Regions from separate parts of the Lysinibacillus sp. 54212 genome, predicted to be linked through region 2. Evidence: predicted binding sites of a transcription regulator. Region 2 holds the regulator's gene; each other region holds the start of a gene.
What was found. Region 2 encodes LexA, which represses DNA repair genes until DNA is damaged. Its sites were predicted from a motif close to CGAACATATGTTCG; they were not measured.

Region 1 (7,730 bases), on a different contig from region 2:
CCCCGAAGCACAAAAGAGCTGAAATAGGCTATGAATTACATCCAGATTATTGGGGATACGGCTACGCTAAGGAGGCTGTATTAAAGGCTATCTCATATGGATTTAGCGAATTAGGCTTAACAAGAATAGGAGCTATTGTATTTCTTGAAAATGATAGCTCTAACCATTTATTAAAATCCATTGGTTTTCAACAAGAGGGTATATTAAAAGCATATATGTATCAGAACGGCCAAGCTTATGACACTTACATTTATTCATTGTTAAATGAGAATTAACGAAAGGAAAATCCAATGACCACTTCATTTTTAATTATTCTTCCTATTGTTTTTACGATTTTTATCGTTGCTTCCTGTTTTGCATTTTACAAGTTTCGTCATTTTTTCTCACGAGGTCAATAAAACAAGGTAGCACTCACATATTGTGGGGGCTACCTTGTTTTAAACTAATTTAGAGAGTAAATCTTGAGAAGGTGCAGCGTCTAGATCACCATTGTTTGCTGCCTTCCCCAATAATCTTAGGAAGGTCTGTTTCATCTCTGTATTTAACGCCTCTAAATCAAACACATCAAACTTGCATTTTGAGAGAGGTATCGTTTCGGATTCACTAAATCCATCCTTATAAAATAGATTCCAAGTAATGTACTCACCGTCATCATCAATTCCAATCGAGCACGTGAGCAAAAAGTTTTCAGCAGTTGCCTCTGCTACAACTTCCTCATAAAAATCCTCATCTTCTAATAGCGCATGTAAATTGTCAAAAGCTTTGGATGTTACAATCGTTATCATCACGTCAACTCCTCTGTTACCATACTTAATTATAAGCAGAGCTTTCCTTACCCGTCAAAGCAAAGAATAGCTTTTCATTAATTTTCAGCGCCCATTGAACAATCGGTCCGAGTCCAAAAGACATAATAACTGTACCAACCCCAATCGGACCACCTAGTAAGAAACCAATAATTGCTACGAGAACTTCCATTGTCGTTCGTGCCTGACCAACACTCCAGCCAAGCTTATGTGAAAGTAGTAGCATTAAAGCATCACGTGGTCCTACACCGAGGTTTGCCACAATATACATCCCACAGCCAAAACCTAGCAACAATAAGCCAATACAAAATGACAGTAATTGTGGGAGGAATCCCGTAAAAGGGGGTAAGATAGCATTAAAAATATCAATAAAAATGCCCGCTAAAAACATATCAAGAAATGTGCCGATTTTCGGTAATCGTTTCATGAATAAGGAGTCAATAGCTAAAATGATCAGTCCGATAATGATAGACCATGTGCCAATTGTTAAGCCAAACGTATCTGCAAGACCAATATGAAGTACATCCCAAGAGCCTACACCAATTGATTTCGCTTTAATTGTTAGTGTAATACCAAAGGATAAAATAACAATCCCTAATAAAAAAAATGTACTGCGCCAATAAATATGTCTTTCCATGCATGTATCCCTCTATCTCTGTTGTAGAAATAATTCTAAGCTGTCACAATTTATTATAGCTAAGGACAGAGCCAAACCGCATTTTTCTGCCAATTCCCAAAATAAAGACTTTATAAGCTACAAAGTCAAAAAATCCCCACTAGAATGAATTCTAGTAGGGGAGTTTAGCTAAAGTTTATATTGTTTTACTAAAATATCTAATTCTGTGGCCAATGAGGCGAGCTGTTCTGTTCCTCTTGACACTTCTTTGATTAATTCACTTGATTGGATAGCAGTTGCAGCTGTTTCTTGCACCCCTGCTGATGCTTGTTCGGTAATGACTGTTACTTCTTGAATAGAAGCATGGATTTCTTGACCTTCATCTGCCATTCCATGTACATTGAGCAACATATTTTCGACATGTGTAGCAACTCCCTGCATCGCTGTATTAATAGAGTTAAAGGTTGCTGTAGTTTGCTGTAATTGGCTAGATCCTTGTTGTACCTTCAAGAACCCCGCCTCAAGCGATAGATTAACATTTGAAGAATCCCGTTGAATCGTGCTAACAATCATTGTTATTTCATCTACGGATTTGGCAACTTGTTCAGCAAGTTTTCGAACTTCTTCTGCTACAACAGCGAACCCTTTTCCATGTTCACCTGCACGAGCAGCTTCAATCGATGCATTTAATGCTAACAGATTCGTTTGATCAGCAACATCTTTAATAATCGATACAAAGGATGAAATATCCTGAGCTTTAGCATCTAAATCTTTCATTTTCTCCATTGAGTTTTGTACAATTTCATAGATAGATTGCATTTGGTCATTAGAGTGAGTAATTAACAATCTTCCCTCATGTGATAGGGCAACAACTTCGGCTGTTCCTTGCTGTAATTCGGTTGCACTCTTACTTGTATCTTGAAGTTTTGCCGCATAGTCATTCATTATCGTTGATAACTCTGTTGTTGCTAGTATTTGTTTTTCTGTTCCTGTTGCCAGCTCTTCCATCGTATTTGCTATTTGTGTAGCACCTGAAGCAACTTCCTGTGATGCATAGGATAATTCTTCACTGAATGAGGAAACCTCTGTTGCAGATTCCGCTACTTCAGTGAATGTTTGATGTAGGTTCTTTTGGAAATGCTGCATATTTTCAATCAAGTCACCCACTTCATCCTTAGGCTTCTTAAGTTCCAATCGATTACGTAGATCACCTGTTGCTAAAATAGACATTTGTTGTGAAACAGCCTTAATTGGTTTGGAAATAGAACGACTAAATAGTAAAGAAATAATCACTACAACAATTATCGTAGCAAGTAGAACAGTAGTAGCGATTATAAGAGTTTGTCTTTTCGTAACGGCTATAACCGATATGTCTTGACTAGCTTGTATAATTCCGATAATTTTCGTGTTTGTCGGATCATACATCGGCATATACGTTTCAATTATTGAATCATTGTCCAAGCGAACCTTATCGCCTTTCTGAATTGAAGCCAGCAGTGTATCATTTTGTAGTATTTGACCGATATTCGTTTTTTCAGAAGAAACGACAACAGTTCTTTCTTCATTATATAAATCTATGCCAATATCCGGTAGTAAAGCTTGTAGTTCACCTAAAAAAGTATCATCTAAGCCCGTTTGTAGCGTTCCAATAATTTGACCATTCTGAACTAGAGGAACAAATGCACGAACCGATAGCCCACTACTACCAAACTCAAAGCCAGCACTCGTATTTCCTTTCAAAGTAGACTGAATTGCTGGTAAATCCGTTTTACTGTCACCATATGTATCCGGTTTATGGCTACGGAATATAACAATTCCATTAGGATCTCCGACTTCAAATACCGTCACACCATGCTCTGTTTGTAATCGCTGAAAAATAGGGATTAAAGCTTCTTCAATTTTATTACGATCACCAGAAGAGAATGCACTTAGTACGCCTTCATCTTCAGCATAGAGCTTTGAAAGGCTTAAAAGTTTGTCTGCGGTTGCTTCAAAATGAGTTTCTACTGTATGTTCGATTTCGATTTGCTGATTTTCACTCATATCATTCAAACTTTTTGTTGAGGTGAAAAATAATATCGTAACTGTTGTTATTAACGCAAGAATCGTTAACGATAAAAATACAGCTAATAGCTTTTTATTTAGTGTGTTAAATTGCATATGTTCTCCTTTCTACACATTCTATTCCAATATAACATAAAAATAGTTCGATTCGTCTATAGGTTTTGCGGGTTAAGGGTATAAAAGCACAAAAAAGCGTGGACTAGAAAGTAATATCTCTCTGGTTCACGCTATATTTTTGTCGTTGTTTATTTAGAAATGATGCACTCAAAACAAGTATGTCTGCTTTTCACACTGCCCGTTTATATTCATAAGTTAACTCATCTAACCTCTTATTTACTGTTACATATAAATCGTGCTCATTGAAAAACCACTCATCCGCTTTTTCTATATAAAAATGGATGCCTTCGATCACTGCTTCTACACCCATTTCATGTGGCATTTCACGATTCATCCCGATTGAAAAACCTTCATGGAAAGGGGAGGAGCCACCGTACCGTGCATAAAAACGAATATGGTCTCCTTGTTTAACTTCCATTTCGTCTTTAAACCAATGTAGTGCCTCATTTGTTACGATTATATTCATCCTGTTATCACCTCATGTATTATTATGCCATAACAATCTAATAAATATAAAAAAAGCCCTCTAATATAGAGAGCTTAAATCCACTTAACTTTTGGTTCAGTGCCTGCTTTAATACGTTTAATATTTTCTCGGTGGCGATAAAAAATAAAAGTAAATAGGAATGCTACTAAAATAAATAATGCCCAGTCTTCTTTAAAGAATCCATAAACTATACTATAAATTAGGGCTACTGATGCAGCAATCATCGATGTTAAACTTACAATCTTCGTAACTTTTAAAGAGAGAAAGAATGTAAAAAATAGTACAACAAAAAGTGGCCACGAATATCCTAATAACACACCTGCACTTGTTGCAACTGCTTTTCCTCCACGGAATCCTGCAAAAATCGGGAACATATGACCAACTACTGAAACGATCCCTAAAATTAGTGGATGAATTGTCGAATCTGCGAAAAACGGCATAAGTGGAAGTAATACGGCTGCTGTTCCTTTAAATACATCAATAATTGTTACAACAATACCTGCTTTTTTCCCTAAAATTCGGAATGTATTCGTCGCACCCAAATTTCCGCTACCATGTTGACGAATATCTGTCTTGTAAAACCATTTGCCAATCCATAAACCAGATGGAATAGACCCGATTACATAAGCACAAATAAGTATCAAAGTATTTGTCACAAGTTGTGCTCCTTTCAAAAATCAAAATTATTAGTTGGTACTAATAGGTTGTGATAACATTTTACACTTTTTTGATGTGGAAGGGAACAATTTGTACTACTTTTTATTTTTTTAGAAGGAATTCCTATCCATTTTCGTGAATACCAATAGAGCGTGAACTTTTAAACAACACATTTAAATGATACAATAAATGTCTAAAACCACTGTTAGACAATATTGACAGTGAATGCTACGATCAGTACGATGGAATAGCAACAGAACGTTTGTTTGTTTTTTGGAGGGGAATATATTTGGCAAAACAACAGCCTGGGATCGCATATAATGACGATGCCATTCAAGTATTAGAAGGATTAGAAGCAGTTCGAAAAAGACCTGGGATGTATATTGGTTCCACTGATGGTCGAGGCCTTCATCACTTAGTGTATGAGATTGTTGATAATGCAGTTGATGAAGCACTAGCCGGATTTGGTTCACATATTGTCGTAACAATTCATGAAGACCAAAGCTTAAGTGTACGTGATTTCGGACGTGGTATGCCTACAGGTATGCATAAAATGGGGAAGCCTACACCCGAAATTATCTTTACAGTCTTACATGCAGGTGGAAAATTTGGACAAGGTGGCTATAAAACAAGTGGAGGACTTCACGGTGTAGGTTCCTCCGTAGTGAATGCTCTGTCAACATATTTAGAGGTAACGATTCATCGCGATGGACAAATTCACCGTCAACGATTTGAACAAGGCGGAAAGCCAGTATCATCTCTTGAAATCATTGGCAAAACAAAGGAAACAGGAACACTTGTTCATTTCCTTCCCGATGCTTCAATCTTCTCTGTCACTAAATTTAATTATGATACGTTAGCTGAACGTTTACGAGAGTCTGCGTTTTTACTAAAAGGATTAAAAATCGAATTAATTGATAAGCGTGGCGAAGGTCAACATAATGTTTTCCATTATGAAAACGGCATTGAGGCATTTGTATCGTACTTAAACGAAGAAAAGGACGTACTGCATCCAGTAAAATACGTAGAAGGCACTCAACAAGAAATCGAAGTGGAATTTGCTTTCCAATTTAACGATGGCTATTCCGAGACAATCCTATCGTTCGTTAATAATGTTCGTACACGTGATGGTGGGACACATGAAACGGGTGCAAAAACAGCCTTGACACGCGTCTTTAATGATTATGCACGAAAAATTGGCCTCCTGAAGGAAAAGGATAAAAATTTAGAAGGTGCAGATATTCGCGAAGGCTTATCTGCCATTGTTTCAGTTCGTATCCCTGAGTACCTACTTCAGTTTGAAGGACAAACAAAAGGGAAGCTAGGAACAAGTGAAGCACGTTCTGCTGTAGATTTAGTTGTATCTGAGAAGCTCCTATATGTGCTCGAGGAAAATGCTGAGCTATCCGCTTCACTTGTTCGTAAAGCAATTCGTGCACAGCAGGTTCGTGAGGCAGCTCGAAAAGCGCGTGAAGATGCACGTAATGGGAAAAAGAATAAAAAGGCAAATACTCTTCTATCAGGTAAGCTAACACCCGCACAATCTAAAAATGCTTCAAGAAATGAACTTTATTTAGTAGAGGGTGACTCTGCAGGTGGTTCAGCTAAGCAAGGGCGTGATCGAAGCTTCCAGGCGATTCTACCACTGCGCGGAAAAGTTATTAATACAGAAAAAGCAAAGCTGCAGGATATTATGAAAAATGAAGAAATCGCTACAATCATTCATGCAATTGGAGCAGGTGTTGGAGCTGATTTTTCTGTTGAAGATTCCGCTTACGATAAAGTTGTCATAATGACCGATGCTGATACTGACGGTGCACATATTCAAGTACTCCTACTTACATTCTTCTATCGCTATATGCGTCCTTTAGTAGAGGCAGGAAAAGTTTATATTGCTCTTCCGCCTCTGTATAAAGTATCTAAAGGTAGCGGTAAAAAAGAAGTGCTCGAATATGCTTGGACAGAAAACGAATTACAAGCAGCAATCAAAAACATTGGCAAAGGCTATGTGATTCAACGCTATAAAGGTCTTGGTGAGATGAATGCGGATCAGCTATGGGATACAACGATGAATCCTGAGACGCGAACGCTAATCCGTGTCACGATTGAAGATGGAGCTCGTGCTGAACGACGAGTAACAACATTAATGGGCGATAAAGTAGAACCTCGTCGTAAATGGATAGAAGCCAATGTAAACTTCGGTATGGAGGATGAAGCCAATATTTTAGAAAATGAATTCATCCATCAAGAGGAGGAATAACAAATGACGAGTGAACGTTTTCAAGATTTACCATTAGAAGAAGTTATGGGTGACCGATTTGGTCGCTATTCAAAATATATTATTCAAGACCGCGCACTACCTGATGCACGAGACGGTTTAAAGCCAGTACAAAGACGTATATTATACGCGATGTTTTCAGATAACAATACACATGATAAACCATTTCGTAAATCTGCCAAAACAGTCGGAAATGTAATCGGTAACTATCATCCACATGGTGATTCATCCGTTTATGAAGCGATGGTTCGTATGAGTCAGGATTGGAAAGCGCGCCATATGCTAATCGAAATGCATGGTAATAACGGTTCTGTAGATGGCGATCCAGCTGCTGCGATGCGTTATACAGAAGCCAGATTATCGGCTATTGCTGCTGAAATGCTACGTGATATCGGAAAGCGTACCGTAGAATTTGTACCAAATTTTGACGATCAGGATGTTGAGCCAACTGTTTTACCTGCACGATTCCCTAATTTACTTGTGAATGGCTCTACCGGAATTTCTGCAGGCTATGCAACAGATATTCCGCCACATAACTTAACAGAATCTTTAGATGCCGTATTAATGAGATTGGACAAACCACAAGCATCAGTGGACGAGCTCATGACAGTATTAAAGGGCCCTGATTTCCCAACTGGAGGAATAATTCAGGGGGTAGACGGGATTAAAAAAGCTTATGAAACTGGTCGTGGGAAAATCATTGTTCGA
Region 2 (7,730 bases):
GCTTTGTAATTTGCGATTACTCGAGCATATTAATCTACTAGATAGCCATAAAACGTATTTAATAACAGATTGGTCGATCAATGAGCTATCAATTTGCATTTATTCAAAAGGAAATGTGGAATTTTTACGCTTCCAATCGATTGAAACAAATCTAGAAAACTGGCAGGATCATATGGCTACAGAAGGTGACGTTACATTTACGTATAATGGAGAGCTAGATGATTACCGAGCGATGATTACCGATCAAGTGCTAGAAATTGATCGCATGATGAATTTTTTTAAATTCTCCTTACATAAGGGCGAAAAATCGGTGGATGAAATTGTTGTGCTAGGCGATAATCCCTTACTTCAAAGCATTGCAGACTTTTTGAGTGAAAATTTAGTAACACCTGTAAAGCTAGTGGATGATAGTGTTGTTTCGCAGCGCTTTCCGAATTGTAAGGCTAAGCATGCCTCATTGTTAGGGCTGGCATTGAAGGGGGTTAACGAATGATTCCAGATATTAACCTCATGCCTAAGCTTGAAAAAGGGGAGACGAGCTCCAAGTTACTCTATGTTCTCCTTGGAATTGTTGTACTGTTAGGCTTAGTAGTCCTCTCATGGATGTATGTTAGTGCAAAGTCGAATTTGTCGGATTTAACGAGTGAACAAGCAGAGCTAGAGGAAAAACGAATTAAGTTAGAGGCGGAATTATCAGCCTTGCAAACGATGAATCAGGGCTCACTCGAGGAATCGGTTGCCTTTGTAGAACTTGTCTCCTATCCAGTTTCTCCACTTATTGATGAAACACAGGGTCTGCTACCGGAAAATACGTATTTACGAGAATACGAGTTTGGTGAATCGAGTGTGACAATCAAGGTTGATTTTGAAACGTTAAACGAGGTCTCAACGTACGTAAGTCGATTAGAAAATAGCCCGTACTTTATTGATTCGCAGGTGGGAACAATTGAAAACTTTGAATTGGATCCTGCAGAAGAGGGAGAGAGCGAAGAAGTGAAGTTTAACGAGGTTCCACGATATTCTGTCGAGGTTATGCTAATGATTGATATAGCCTTTGTTGCTGTTGGAGGTGGAATTCGATGAAATCATTCTCGAACAGTAAAAGCTCACCAGTGCTATTATTAACAGCATTAATCTTTGCTCTTCTTTTTGCCGTATACTATTATGTTGTGCTTCCTAAGCAGGATGAAGTAGAAAGTATGGAATCGTCTGTCAATAATTTGAAGATGGAAATGGCTGCACTTGAGGAAAGCATCGCAGCTGTAAAGGAGCAGAGATCTAACAACGAGACAAATGAATTTGATCTGCGAAAAAAGGTTCCTGAAACACGCGCGATTGATGAGCTGCTGTTAAATATTGAAGAAATAGAATTTGTAACTGGCTCACGTATCCTAAAAGTAGAGTTTAATAATTACGATTCGCTCGTTTCAGATTCAGGGCTACAGGATCCTCATGTGCCTTCAGCAGAGGAAACAGAAGGGCAGGATGCAACTCAAACTGATACAGAAGCCAATGCAGAAACGACTCCAGAGGAAGATACTACACCCGTTTCAACGATTGCTGCCGATTCATTGCCGGGCTCGTTAAAGCTCGTGACATTTAATATGGAAGTTGCATCTCCAAATTACAAAAAGCTACAGCAATTTATTAAGGAAATTGAAAATATTGAACGGGTCATGCATATTGATACGATCCAATACGAACTATCTGGTGAGGAAAACAAGTTTGCGGAGGATAAGTCGGATACTGTCGTAGCAACCGTTCAAGTAACTACATTCTATTATGAATAAAATTCGCAGGTAGGAGTAAGGAGCGTTAAAGATGGAGATTGTGTATACAGTATTTGCAGGAGTTTTTGGTCTCGTATTTGGCTCATTTTATAATGTAGTCGGCTTACGAGTGCCTAAAAAAGAGTCCATAGTTTCTCCTCCATCTCATTGTGTTAGCTGCAATCGACAGCTGACGGTGCCGGATCTCGTACCTGTCTTTTCATTTTTATTTTTACGAGGAAAATGTCGTAGCTGCGGGGCAAAAGTTTCCCCAATCTATGCCTTGACCGAAATAGTAACAGCCTTTCTATTTGCCTTCGCTACTTGGCATCTTGGTATTACAGCTGAGCTAGCGGTAGCCCTGTTGTTCATTTCGTTGCTCGTGATTATCAATGTATCGGACCTTGCGTACATGTTAATACCGGATAAGATATTATTATTTTTTCTGCCATTAATTTTGCTCGCTCGATTCTTCTCACCACTTCAGCCATGGTGGGATAGTATTGTCGGGGCAGCTGTCGGCTTTGGTTTACTATTTTTAATTGCCGTGATTTCAAAAGGCGGCATGGGCGGTGGCGATATAAAGCTGTTCTTTGTTATCGGCCTAGTGCTAGGAACAGTGCAAACCTTACTCACGCTATTTTTGGCTTCTGTCATTGGTATGGTGATCGGCATTATTGTGCTCAAAATACGGGGGCAAGGAAGAAAAACCCCTGTACCATTTGGGCCCTCTATCGCGATAGCTGCCATTGTTGTTTATTTTTATGGTGAGGAAATGATCGATTGGTACTGGCGTTTACTATAATCGCAATTATGAAAAAAACGGTGAATGACGAAATAGTATAAAAAATACCCTTTTATTTCAAGTGGTAATATTGTACAATAATGGTAATCGAATAGTGTTAACTAGGGGAGTCCAATGAGTTGGGCTGAGAGGGAAACGCTTAGAAGTTTCTTGACCCTTTGGACCTGATCTGGATCATGCCAGCGTAGGGAAGTTAGAAATCTTTAGTATATGTGAGCACTTCTACATACATATCGTAAGCTGGGTCCGTTTATGTTTCTAATAAATGGATTCAGCTTTTTTTGTATAGGAACGTTTTCATAGAATAGGTATCTGAAAAACGCGGTATCCGCTTGACCTATTCTAGTTGCGCTGTGCCTTTCTAGTTTGCCCCACTACTAATGGATTGATCTAGATCTCGTCCTTTACCAAATATAAAGGAGGAGTTTTTTTATGTCATCAACTTCATTAAACAAAGAAAACATTTCGATCATGTCCAACTTTCCAGGGAGTAAAAAAGTATATGTGGTTGGTTCAAGACAGGATATTAGAGTACCTATGCGAGAAATTGTGCTAGGTCCAACGACGAGTACAGTAGGGGAAGAGGAAAACCTACCAGTGCAAGTTTATGATACAAGTGGACCTTATACCGACCCGAACGCTTCCATCGATATAACAAAAGGGCTAGAGGCTCTTCGCAGTAAATGGATTGAGGAACGAGCAGATGTAGAAAAGTATGAAGGGCGACAAGTGAAGGCGGAAGATAATGGCTATAGTAATGAGGATGATCCTCGTGCTCAACACAACATTTTCCCGAACTTAAAGCGCCAACCATTGCGTGCGAAAGAAGGAAAAAATGTGACTCAACTTCATTATGCAAAAAAAGGCATGATTACACCGGAGATGGAGTTTATTGCAATTAGAGAAAATATGGAGCCTGAATTTGTGCGGAGTGAGGTAGCGAGAGGTCGTGCGATTATTCCATGCAATATTAACCATCCAGAGCTAGAACCGATGATTATTGGACGCAATTTTCACGTGAAAGTGAATGCCAATATTGGGAATTCTGCGGTTTCCTCTTCGATTGAAGAAGAAGTAGAAAAAATGATTTGGGCTACACGTTGGGGCGCTGATACGATTATGGATCTGTCTACAGGAAAAAACATTCATACAACACGTGAATGGATTATCCGTAATGCGGCTGTGCCAGTTGGGACTGTGCCAATTTACCAAGCACTTGAAAAAGTAAATGGAATCGTAGAAAATCTGACATGGGAAATTTACCGCGATACATTAATTGAACAAGCAGAACAAGGAGTAGATTATTTTACGATTCATGCTGGTGTCCTGCTACGTTACATTCCATTAACAGTGGAGCGTTTAACAGGCATCGTATCGCGTGGCGGATCGATTATGGCACAGTGGTGTTTAGCGCACCACCAAGAAAACTTTCTGTATACGTATTTTGAAGAAATTTGTGAAATTATGAAAGCGTACGATGTGGCCTTTTCGCTTGGCGATGGCTTACGCCCAGGCTCTATTCATGATGCCAATGATGCAGCACAATTTGCAGAGCTCGAAACGCTTGGGGAATTAACGAAAATTGCTTGGAAGCATGATGTGCAAGTGATGGTGGAAGGACCAGGCCATGTACCAATGCATCTTATTAAAGAAAATATGGATAAGCAATTAGAAATTTGCGAAGAGGCACCGTTTTACACATTAGGGCCGCTTACAACGGATATTGCCCCTGGCTATGATCATATTACATCTGCGATTGGTGCTGCGATGATTGGTTGGTTTGGCACGGCCATGCTTTGTTATGTGACACCGAAGGAACATTTAGGCTTACCAAATAGAGACGATGTACGTGAAGGGGTCATTACGTATAAAATTGCCGCACATGCAGCCGATTTAGCGAAGGGGCATCCGGGAGCGCAAAAACGAGATGATGCCTTATCGAAAGCGCGTTTTGAATTCCGTTGGCGAGATCAGTTCAATTTATCATTAGATCCTGAACGAGCAATAGAGTATCATGATGAAACATTGCCTGCAGAAGGAGCAAAGGTAGCCCATTTTTGCTCGATGTGCGGACCGAAATTTTGTAGCATGAGAATCTCACATGATATTCGCAATAGTGTCAAAGAAAAAGAAACGAAAGCGGTTGAAGAAGGTTTAAAGGAAAAGGCAAAAGAATTTAAAGAATCTGGCGGCAAAATATATCAATAGTTAGCGAAAAGGGCTGTCCGAAAATTTAGATGAAAATCTGGATTTTCGGCCGCCTTTTTATGATGGGGATCAATAAAATCTCTTTTGTAAAATAAAGCTACTACAATTACAAACTAAAAAAATCGATTACAGATTCGATTTTGGAGAAGCCGTATGTCCATCAATTAATTAAAGCGACTTCATATAAGAGATGCTGTTCATTCGTTAATTTTAATTCCATAATTGAAATAACTATAATTGTCATCTTCATATACTATTTTCTTCCGTTGATCTACATAAGCAAGAACCATCTATTGAATGGGAATGAAATGCAGAAAAACATAAGTATGCACGAATTTGCAGTAATGCTCACGTATTTATGAAATCAATACCCTTAAATATTCAGGAATGAAAAATGGAGAAGAAAACCTTGCGTATTCTTCTCCATTTATATTTATTGTACTGTTCGATATAAGCCTACAACTTTACCTAAAATCGATACTTGATTCACTAGAATAGGATCCATTGAAGAATTTTCAGGCTGTAAACGGAAGTGAGTTTTCTCTTTAAAGAATCGTTTTACCGTTGCCTCATCATCTTCTGTCATTGCAACGACGATATCGCCATTATGAGCTGTTGATTGCTGCTTCACAATGACAAAGTCACCATCTAATATGCCTGCCTCAATCATCGATTCTCCCATAATCTCTAGCATGAAAATTTGATCCTCACTCGTACCGTATGTATTAGGAAGTGGGAAGTATTCATCAATATTTTCAATTGCTGTGATTGGAGATCCAGCCGTTACTTTCCCGATTAATGGAACGTGAATCACTTCTTGTTTATTAACCGGATCAGCATCATGATCTAAAATTTCAATTGCACGAGGTTTTGTAGGATCACGACGAATCAAGCCCTTACTTTCAAGCCTCGCTAAATGACCGTGTACAGTTGAACTTGAAGCAAGACCAACAGCCTCTCCAATCTCTCGAACTGATGGAGGATAACCTTTTGCTCGCACCTCATCTTTAATAAATGCTAGTATTGCTTCTTGTCGTTTTGATACCTTTGTCATAGTGCTCACCTCTCTATTTTTATGTAGTTTCTTCTATCTAATTACGAACAGTATAACATTATGCGAACAACAATGCAAACATAGGTTCGAAAAAGAGTTGACAAAAACAAACGTTTGTTCTAATATGAAAACATACATACCGAACAAACATTCGTAAAGGGGTTTTTTATAATGAAATGGTTAAAACAAAATAGCTATATAGCACTTTTTTTCGCAGCTTCTCTTGTCTTTATTCTATACTTATTTATTACAGACGAAAAAATCGAGCACTATAAAAATATTACAATTGAGCAAGGCGATACATTATGGTCGTTAGCCGATCAATATCGTGGTAAAATGTCTACGCATGATTGGATTACGTTTGTAAAAAAAGAAAATGCGATGAAAACTGGCGCGATTGTAGAAGGACAAGAAATCCTTATCCCAGTTGAAAGACATTCAATCTATATTGCAAATTTAATAAAAGAAGATCATTATTCTGTAAAAGTGGCGAGTGAACAACAATGACAAACAACAACAAGGCAGTACTATATTGCCGAGTAAGCACTGAAAAATCTACACAAGAAACATCATTAATTAGGCAACGAGAGGAATTAACTCGTTATGCTAGTAATCTACAATTTTCAGTTGCAGCAGTTTTCGAGGATCAGCAAAGCGGCTATGATGTGGATCGTGATGGTCTGTTAGCAATGCTTGATTTTATGAAGGCTGAGAATATTACGACGTTATTTGTGCAAGACGAAACACGATTAGGACGTGGCAATGCACGAATGGCTGTCCTGCATTTATTGCAAAAAAATGAAACTACCGTGTATTCATTAAATGATGCTGGTCCACTTTCACTAAATGAAATGGATACAATGCTTTTAGAAATATTGGCGATTGTCGAGGAATACCAGCGGAGGTTACACAATGCAAAAATACGTAGAGGAATGCGTAGGGCAGTAGAAAATGGCTATAGACCAGAGTTGAATTTAAAAGAACGAGGAAATGCAGAAGGGCGTGAACGAATAGAAGTACCTATAGAAGAAATTGTTAAGCTTCGTCAAAAGGGACTTACGTTTAACGAAATCGCAAGCACGCTTCAAGGCTTAGGATTTCAAGTAAGTAAAGCAACCGTTCACCGGAGATATACAGAGTATACTGAAAGCAGTGTAAAATAATGTGTATAGCCGCCTCTTCATAAAATTATAGACCCGCATAAATTTAGTGGGCTACTACAACTTACTTCTTAAGTGTTTCCTAGACTAAAAAATCGTAGAGAGTATTGGAATGGCAAAAGCAATCGCTAAACAACTAATTGCTGCAAATTTGGACTGCTTTTCTAATCTCTCATCTTCAATTTTCAAATACTTCATATAGCTTAAAACAAAATATAACGTTAGTAACAAAAATACAGCTTCCACAACCATTAATACTGTAATCGTAGTATCTATCATATCGAATCTCCTTTTCCTATATTATAGATTAGGCTGTGTTTATTAAAAAAAATATTTCTTGTATAGAGGCGTGTTTGCTAGCGATAGCTTTATCGAAAGGAATTATCCGTTGAATAAAATCGAACATAGTGGCAAATAACCTTTTCCACGTTTTTTTAACACTGTAGAGTAAATTGACATACTTTAAAATTCTTATTTCCATTACAGAATAACCCAACTATGGAATGGATGAAGTTTCAAAACCTGTTTAAAGGAAAGAAAGTCTTTAGTCTGAAAGAGTTAACACTTGCATCATGTGCCTTTTTCTCATACCTTTGTATTATTGGAAATATGAAAGGTGAGAAAGCTATGTTATCAAATGAAAAAATCGCTCGTATTAATGAGTTATCGAAAAAAGCGAAGGAGGGCACATTAACAGAGGCTGAGGCAAAGGAACGTTCAATTTTGCGTAAAGA
Region 3 (7,730 bases), on a different contig from region 2:
ATACTAAAGTAGGATGATTTTAACAAAGTAGCCTCTATTCCGCTTTTGAATAACGCAATATTTGCCACCATTTGGCCCGTTCAATCTTTTCAGGCTCTTGCAAAATCATTGGTTTATTTCGAATAATCCTTGAATTGTTTTCGAGAAGCATATCGACAGCATCTAACTGTTTTCTTTTCTCTAAATAAAGTAGTCCTTTGTCAAAATAAAAGGGGCGTGACGATAAATTGTGCACATCGGAGCCATACGTATGAACTAAATTGGCTTTGACTAAATCGAGCGACAGCCTTTGTATAGCGCGACCAAAATGACCGGCTAAACTTCCCGCAGTAACTTGCGCTAAGGCCCCCTCCCGAATGAGAGCTTCTAACAGCTCCGGTCGTTCAGCAATTGCTTTATTTCGTTCGGGATGAGCAATGATCGGCGTAACTCCTTCACTCAAAAGCTCGCGAATAATCATTTTCGTATAGTGCGGTACTGTGTAAGAAGGTAATTCTAATAATAAATAATTTGAATTTGCTAGTGTGTGAAGCCTATTTGACCTGTATTGTGGAATGATGCTATCTGATAAACGAACTTCATGTCCGCTATGAAGAGTAAGGGGAATATTCTGTTGTATTAGGTCGTATTGTAAGATGTGAAGTTTATTTTGCACGTGCTTATAATTTGCATGATACTGCGGATGATTACTATGTGAAGTAGAAATGATTTCGGTAATCCCTTCCAATACAGCCTGCTCTAAAATTTGTAGTGTCTCTTCCTTTGTTTTGGGACCATCGTCGACATTCCATAAAATGTGACTGTGTATATCAATCAAAAACATTCACCTCTCTTGCTAATATTTAACTACATATTATTAGTCAACATGCTTTATTTATGCTTATCACTACAATATTATTACTATTTATTGATTTTTTATACTTTGTTTACTTAATTTAGTACTATTACCGCTACTTAAGATTAATTTCCATTGCGCTAGCGTACTTTCCCGGATTAATGTTACAACTTATTATTCCAGGAACTTGTGTATACTTTTAGACCTCATAAAAAGGCAGCCTCTTGTTCATTGTGAACAAGAAACTGCCTTTCATTTATTTTCATTCTTTTATTTTGCGTATTCTACAGCACGTGTTTCTCGAATGACTGTTACTTTTATATGACCTGGATAATCTAATTCTTCTTCAATTCGCTTACGAATATCTCGAGCTAAGCGATGTGAAGCAAGGTCATCGATTTTGTCAGGTTGTACGATAATACGCACTTCACGTCCTGCTTGGATGGCAAATGATTTCTCAACACCTTCGTAGCTTTCAGATATTTCTTCAAGCTTTTCAAGACGACGAATGTAATTTTCTAATGTTTCACTTCGAGCTCCTGGACGTGCAGCTGATAATGCATCGGCTGCAGCAACAAGCACAGCTATAACAGATGTTGCCTCTGTGTCACCATGATGGGATGCAATACTATTAATAACAACTGGATGCTCATGGTATTTTGTTGCAAGCTCCACGCCAATTTCCACGTGACTACCTTCTACTTCATGATCAATTGCCTTACCGATATCATGGAGTAGACCAGCACGTTTTGCTAAAGTGACATCTTCCCCTAACTCCGCAGCAAGTAGACCAGCTAAGTGCGCTACTTCGATGGAGTGTTTTAATACATTTTGACCGTAGCTTGTACGGTACTTCATGCGACCTAAAATCTTCATTAAATCTGGATGTAAATTGTGGATACCAACCTCGAAAGTTGTTTGCTCACCTGTTTCACGAATTTGCTCGTCCACTTCACGGCGTGATTTCTCAACCATTTCCTCGATACGAGCTGGATGAATACGACCATCCTGTACTAGTTTTTCTAGGGCTAATCGGGCTGTTTCACGACGGATTGGATCAAACCCAGATAAAATAACCGCTTCAGGTGTATCATCGATAATTAAATCAATACCCGTAAGAGTTTCCAGCGTACGAATATTGCGCCCTTCTCTACCGATAATTCTACCCTTCATTTCATCATTCGGTAAAGTTACAACCGATACTGTTGTTTCTGCAACATGGTCTGCTGCAAAACGTTGTAGCGCTAGAGATAAAATTTCGCGTGCCTTTTTATCAGATTCCTCTTTTGCACGTGTCTCTGATTCCTTCGTCATAACAGCGATGTCTGTTGAAAGTTCATTTTCAACTTGCTTTAAAATGATTCCTTTCGCTTCTTCGCGTGTTAAGGCTGCAATCCGTTCTAGTTCTGACTTTTGAGCCAGAACAAGCTCTTCCACTTTGCTTTCCATCTGTTCAATATGCTGTTGTCTTTCGGCTAGAGCTTCTTCCTTGCGCTCTAAGCCAGATTCTCTTTTGTTCAGAGCATCATCCTTGCGATCAAGATTCTCTTCTCTTTGCAATAAACGGTTCTCTTGTTTCTGAAGTTCTCCACGACGTTCACGAATGTCATTTTCAGCTTCAGTTCGAAATTTGTGAGTTTCATCTTTTGCTTCAAGTAGTGCTTCCTTTTTCAATGCATCTGCCTCGCGTTTTGCTTCTTCAACAATCGCCTGAGCTTGATACTTGGCACCAGTCACCTTTGATTCATTCACTTGTTTCATGTAGAAATAGATAACAGCGACACCGACAGCGAATCCAAGCAAAGCAGGGAATATCATGTCCATCATATAACCCCTCCTACTTGCTTTTATGTCTGATGTTCTAGTCGGCCGATATATTGATTTAACAACATACTGCCTATTTCATTTCAAAATTTAGAAATTATACATGTTAATTGTATATTTCCATACTAGCTCTGTCAAGGATTCCCCTAGTTCTATAAGGTTTTAGCAAATCTTTTATAAGATTAGGCTAAAATTTTATAGTATTAATAAATAACTTAAAAAGTCAGCACGGTTTTTCATAGGAATCCAATTTCTCTCAATACTTGCTATGTATTAACATAAAAGAGCGATTACAGACTCTAAATCAGCCTGTAATCACTCTTTGATTATTACTTATTTATCATCTAAAAGTAATGCTAATTCTTCATCCATTTCTTCGTCGTCATCATGGCCACCAATCGTGTAGTTACTTGAGCTAATACCATATGAATCGCGAATTTTATTGGCAATTTCATCTCGTAAAGAAGGATTTTCTTTTAAGAATTGTTTTGCATTTTCACGTCCTTGCCCTAAACGCTCATCTCCGTATGCATACCAAGATCCGCTCTTTTGAATAATATCTAAGTCAGCACCTAAATCAACAATTTCGCCTTCTTTTGAAATACCTTCACCATACATTATATCTACTTCTGCTGTACGGAATGGCGGTGCTACTTTATTTTTCACGATTTTAATTTTCGTTTTATTACCGACCATTTCAGTGCCTTGTTTGATCGTTTCTGCACGACGCACTTCTAAGCGCACTGACGAGTAGAATTTAAGAGCACGACCACCTGGTGTCGTTTCTGGGTTACCGAACATAACGCCAATTTTTTCACGAATTTGGTTAATAAAGATTGCTAAAGTTTTAGACTTATTAATCGATCCTGATAGCTTACGAAGGGCTTGTGACATTAAACGGGCCTGTAAACCTACGTGAGAATCACCCATCTCCCCTTCAATCTCTGCCTTCGGGACTAGTGCGGCTACAGAGTCAATTACTAAAATATCAATGGCACCACTTCGTACTAATGCTTCTGCGATTTCTAAAGCTTGCTCTCCTGTATCAGGCTGTGACAATAAAAGCTCATCAATGTTTACGCCAAGTTTTTGCGCGTATACTGGGTCCAGCGCATGCTCAGCATCAATAAAAGCTGCTTGTCCGCCATTAGCTTGAATTTCTGCAATGGCATGTAAGGCTACAGTCGTTTTACCAGAAGATTCTGGGCCGTAAATTTCGATAATACGCCCGCGTGGGTAGCCACCTACCCCCAATGCTGCATCAAGCGCTAATGAACCACTTGACGATGTTTCTACCATACGGTCAGTCGTCTCTCCTAATTTCATGATAGACCCTTTACCGAATTGCTTTTCAATTTGCTTTAACGCCATATCTAAGGCTGCTTTACGATCACTCACAAATAGTTCCTCCTTTAAATTCGATACTCTGTTTTCGTTATGTTTCTATTATACTTGGTAATGAGACAATACTCAAGAAAAAAGCGAACATATTTTCGATTTTTGCCTAAAATAAAAATTTGGACCATTATTTAAGCCCAAATTTTTATTTTCAGCTATAGCTTTCTTTCGTTTAACGCTTCTTATAACCTTTTTCAACGAATTTTCTCATTAAGAAACTAAATGTAAATTTTACAGCACGCAATCGGTTCGTGTTACGAGATCCAGACAGTTGCAGGCGATATGTAACTGGTGGTTCCTGACCTAGGCTAATACCGATCCATATTGTCCCAGCTGGCTCATTGCCATGTGAATCAGGACCGGCAGCACCTGTTAAGCCAACTCCAATGCTCGTTCCAAATTTTTCACGAACATTTTTCGCCATCCAACCCGCACATTCACTGCTGACGACGCCATGATTTTTTAACAGCTGGGCTGAAATACCAAGCTGGTCCATTTTTGCCTGTTCTGTATAGGTTACCACACCACCTACTAGTGCTTGACTCACTCCCGGAATTTCCGCAAGCTCGGATTGGAATAGTCCTGCCGTTAAAGACTCGGCCGCTGCAATTGTTAAACCGTTGTCTAGGAGCATTTCTACCATTTTAGATGCTAATGATTCATCATCGACACCATATTGGTATTCTCCTACTAACGCTAGTATTTCCGACTTTTTTGCTTCAATCAATAGCCAAGCTTCCTGTTCAGTACTCGCTTTAGCTGTTATGCGTAACGTTACTTCACCATCTGCCGCAAGCGGTGCAACAGTTGGATTTGATTGAGCTTCAAGAATATCTTGCACACGTGTTTCAAGCTCTGCCTCACCAATACCATAAAATCTCAGCACATGTGAAACAATTGTAGCACCATCTGTTAAACGTGCAGCTAGGAGCGGTTTCGCTTCAAATTGAAACATAGGCTGAAGCTCCTTTGGTGGTCCTGGAAGCAGCAAATAGAAGCGACCATCATTTTCGTAAAGCATGCCAGGTGCCATTCCGTGATGATTAGCTAGGACATCGCAACCTTCAAGCACAAGTGCCTGCTTACGATTATTTTCGGTCATAACTCGGCCCTGTCTCACAAAATATGACTCAATAGATTCAAGCGCTACAGGATCAAATGTAAGCGTAGTTCCTAAGTGCTTTGCAATCGTTTCCTTCGTTAAATCGTCCTTTGTTGGACCTAAGCCACCAGAGAAAATAATTAAATCCGCGCGCGATTCGGCAATACGAATTGTCTCCTGTAATCGACTACTATTATCGCCTACAACGGTATGATAGAACACATTAATACCTAACTCGGATAGCTGACTTGAAATAAACTTTGCATTTGTATTCGTTATTTGACCGAGTAAAAGCTCTGAGCCAACTGCAATAATTTCAGCATTCATAAGAAAACCTCGCTTATTTTGAATCTAATAAAACACGTCGATTTAAATAGAAGTAATCCCAACCAGACCAAATCGTAAAGAATAAGGCTACATAAAGGGCAATATCGTCAAATGGAATACCTACTAAAGTGAAAATTGTATTGTGTAGCAATAAAGCCGAAATGGCAACAATTTGCGCCCATGTTTTAATTTTCCCTAGCTGATTTGCTGCTACAACCTCACCTTGACCGGCTAGGATCAGGCGCAGACCCGTTACAGCAAACTCACGTGAAATAATAAGGATCACAATCCAAGCTGGGGCTAGCCCTAGGTCTACTAATAAAATAAAGGCAGCCGATACTAATAGTTTATCTGCAAGTGGGTCTAAAAATTTCCCCATGTTCGTTACTAAATTGTATTTTCGTGCATAATAGCCATCTACCCAATCAGTTACAGAAGCAATAATAAAAATAAGCGCTCCTACAAAATGAGTAACGGGCATTTCTGCACCAAATAGTTCCATATTTCCCCAACCAAAGTCAAACAGTATTACAATCATAAATACGGGGATTAATAAAATACGAGAGACTGTAATCTTATTTGGAATGTTCATTTGTTAACACCTTTCATCGAAAGAAAATAGTCATCATACTCGATGACTATTGTTCTTGAACTAATTTTAAAATAATATTTTGTGAAACGCGGTCTTGAGCAAACGGTAATTCGATATCATTCACAAATACTTTAGTTACTGTTGTGTTTCCTAAACGAATACGTGCATAGCCAGCCTCTGTAGAATCATGCTCTACTACCATGCCTGCCGTGTACACCTTATCATCGATTTGCTCTGCTCCTTGTTCATTACGAATGCCTACCCACGAATCTCCAGACACTTCTACACGAATGTTTAATTTATCAACACCCGACACTTCATAAATTGTCGATTCACCGTCTATAACACCTGTAGAAATCACTTGCTGAGGTGTGGCTGGCTTTTCTTCTTCATCATCTTTTTGAGCGTCCTGATCCTCTTGCCCAGCTGTTTGCCCTTCATCGTCTTGCTTATCATTTGGTTTTGGCTTTTCTATATTCGGTTTATCATATTCAAACGGAGGAGTCGAATTATCCACTGCATCTGGAGTTTTATTCCCTTTTGCTAAATATAATGACCAAATGACAACAATAATAACAACTATAAATAGCCCAACAATTATTTTAGGCATGGCTTCCATCATTTTACTAGATGATCTAGAAGACAATTTTCTACGACTCGGGCTTTGAGCATACGATTGCGCAACTTCCTCTGTCTGTGTTCCTGGAACGTCCGTTTTAAATTGTTCAAGTAATTCGTCTGGATTTAAACCTACTGCTTCAGCGTATTGTTTAATAAAAGCACGAACATAAAACGTCCCAGGCATTATCGAATAGTTACCTTCTTCGATTCCAACTAAATAACGCTTTTGAATTTTCGTTATTTCTTGTAAATCATCCAAGCTATATCCTTTAGATAATCTCGCTTCCTTAAGGCGAGCCCCAAGTTCTGTCAACAATAACACCTACTTTTTAATCAAATTCTATACATTTCCATAGTCGGATACGATGGTAAATCGGTTTATTAAAGGAAACTAAAAATTAAAGCCTCCGAAATCATTTCCACTAGACATCATATTATTTTTTTCAATAATTTCATACGTAATTTCTTCATCCGGATCATTACGAAGCTCAATTATATAATCAAAATCCTCCAGTTTATACTCAGAATGCTGAACAAAAAGATCTGGATGCTCAATAACCTTCACCGTATCCATTCGCATCATTTCACGTACTAACTGCTGATGTCGTTCATCATTAGAGTTTCTCGTTACAGCACCATCTAATATAAATATATTATTGCCGTTAAACTCATCTCCTATTAATGAATTTCGAACCGTTTGCTTAATCATTGTGGAAGAAAGAAAAATCCAACGCTTATTCGCACAAACACTTGCTGCTACGATCGATTCTGTTTTACCAACCCGCGGCATTCCTCGAATACCTATTAGTTTATTTCCCTCTTTTTTAAATAACTCTGCCATAAAATCAACTAGGATCCCTAGCTCACTACGGACAAAGCGAAATGTATTTTTTTCATCAGCATCTTTAGGAATATAATGACCATGGCGGACAGCTAAACGATCTCGTAGCTTTGGCTCTCGAAATTTTGTCACGTTTATATTTTCCATAGTCGAAACAATAGAAATAAAACGTTCGATTGATTCATCTTTT

Region 1: parE (DNA topoisomerase IV subunit B) is a predicted target of LexA. The motif match lies at 5,000-5,013, and genes of this name have one in related genera.
Region 3: recA (recombinase RecA) is a predicted target of LexA. The motif match lies at 4,142-4,155, and genes of this name have one in related genera.

The regions. Positions count from the first base shown of each region.
Region 1 is NZ_JBAFWZ010000001.1:257,701-265,430, forward strand. It holds gene V4T18_RS01215 (GNAT family N-acetyltransferase) at 1-275, shown strand, start outside; gene V4T18_RS01220 (hypothetical protein) at 438-785, opposite strand; gene V4T18_RS01225 (YczE/YyaS/YitT family protein) at 811-1,440, opposite strand; gene V4T18_RS01230 (methyl-accepting chemotaxis protein) at 1,609-3,579, opposite strand; gene V4T18_RS01235 (HesB/YadR/YfhF family protein) at 3,770-4,066, opposite strand; gene plsY (glycerol-3-phosphate 1-O-acyltransferase PlsY) at 4,141-4,743, opposite strand; gene parE (DNA topoisomerase IV subunit B) at 5,034-7,004, shown strand; gene parC (DNA topoisomerase IV subunit A) at 7,008-7,730, shown strand, end outside.
Region 2 is NZ_JBAFWZ010000013.1:77,889-85,618, reverse strand. It holds gene pilM (type IV pilus biogenesis protein PilM) at 1-493, shown strand, start outside; gene V4T18_RS11140 (PilN domain-containing protein) at 490-1,083, shown strand; gene V4T18_RS11135 (potassium transporter) at 1,080-1,790, shown strand; gene V4T18_RS11130 (prepilin peptidase) at 1,822-2,574, shown strand; TPP riboswitch at 2,668-2,782, shown strand; gene thiC (phosphomethylpyrimidine synthase ThiC) at 3,007-4,782, shown strand; gene lexA (transcriptional repressor LexA) at 5,216-5,836, opposite strand; gene yneA (cell division suppressor protein YneA) at 6,008-6,343, shown strand; gene V4T18_RS11110 (YneB family resolvase-like protein) at 6,340-6,999, shown strand; gene V4T18_RS11105 (hypothetical protein) at 7,084-7,275, opposite strand; gene V4T18_RS11100 (DUF896 domain-containing protein) at 7,624-7,730, shown strand, end outside.
Region 3 is NZ_JBAFWZ010000008.1:47,372-55,101, forward strand. It holds gene V4T18_RS07370 (tyrosine-protein phosphatase) at 35-817, opposite strand; gene rny (ribonuclease Y) at 1,106-2,659, opposite strand; gene recA (recombinase RecA) at 2,993-4,057, opposite strand; gene V4T18_RS07385 (competence/damage-inducible protein A) at 4,230-5,486, opposite strand; gene pgsA (CDP-diacylglycerol--glycerol-3-phosphate 3-phosphatidyltransferase) at 5,500-6,078, opposite strand; gene V4T18_RS07395 (helix-turn-helix domain-containing protein) at 6,125-7,021, opposite strand; gene V4T18_RS07400 (DUF3388 domain-containing protein) at 7,091-7,730, opposite strand, start outside.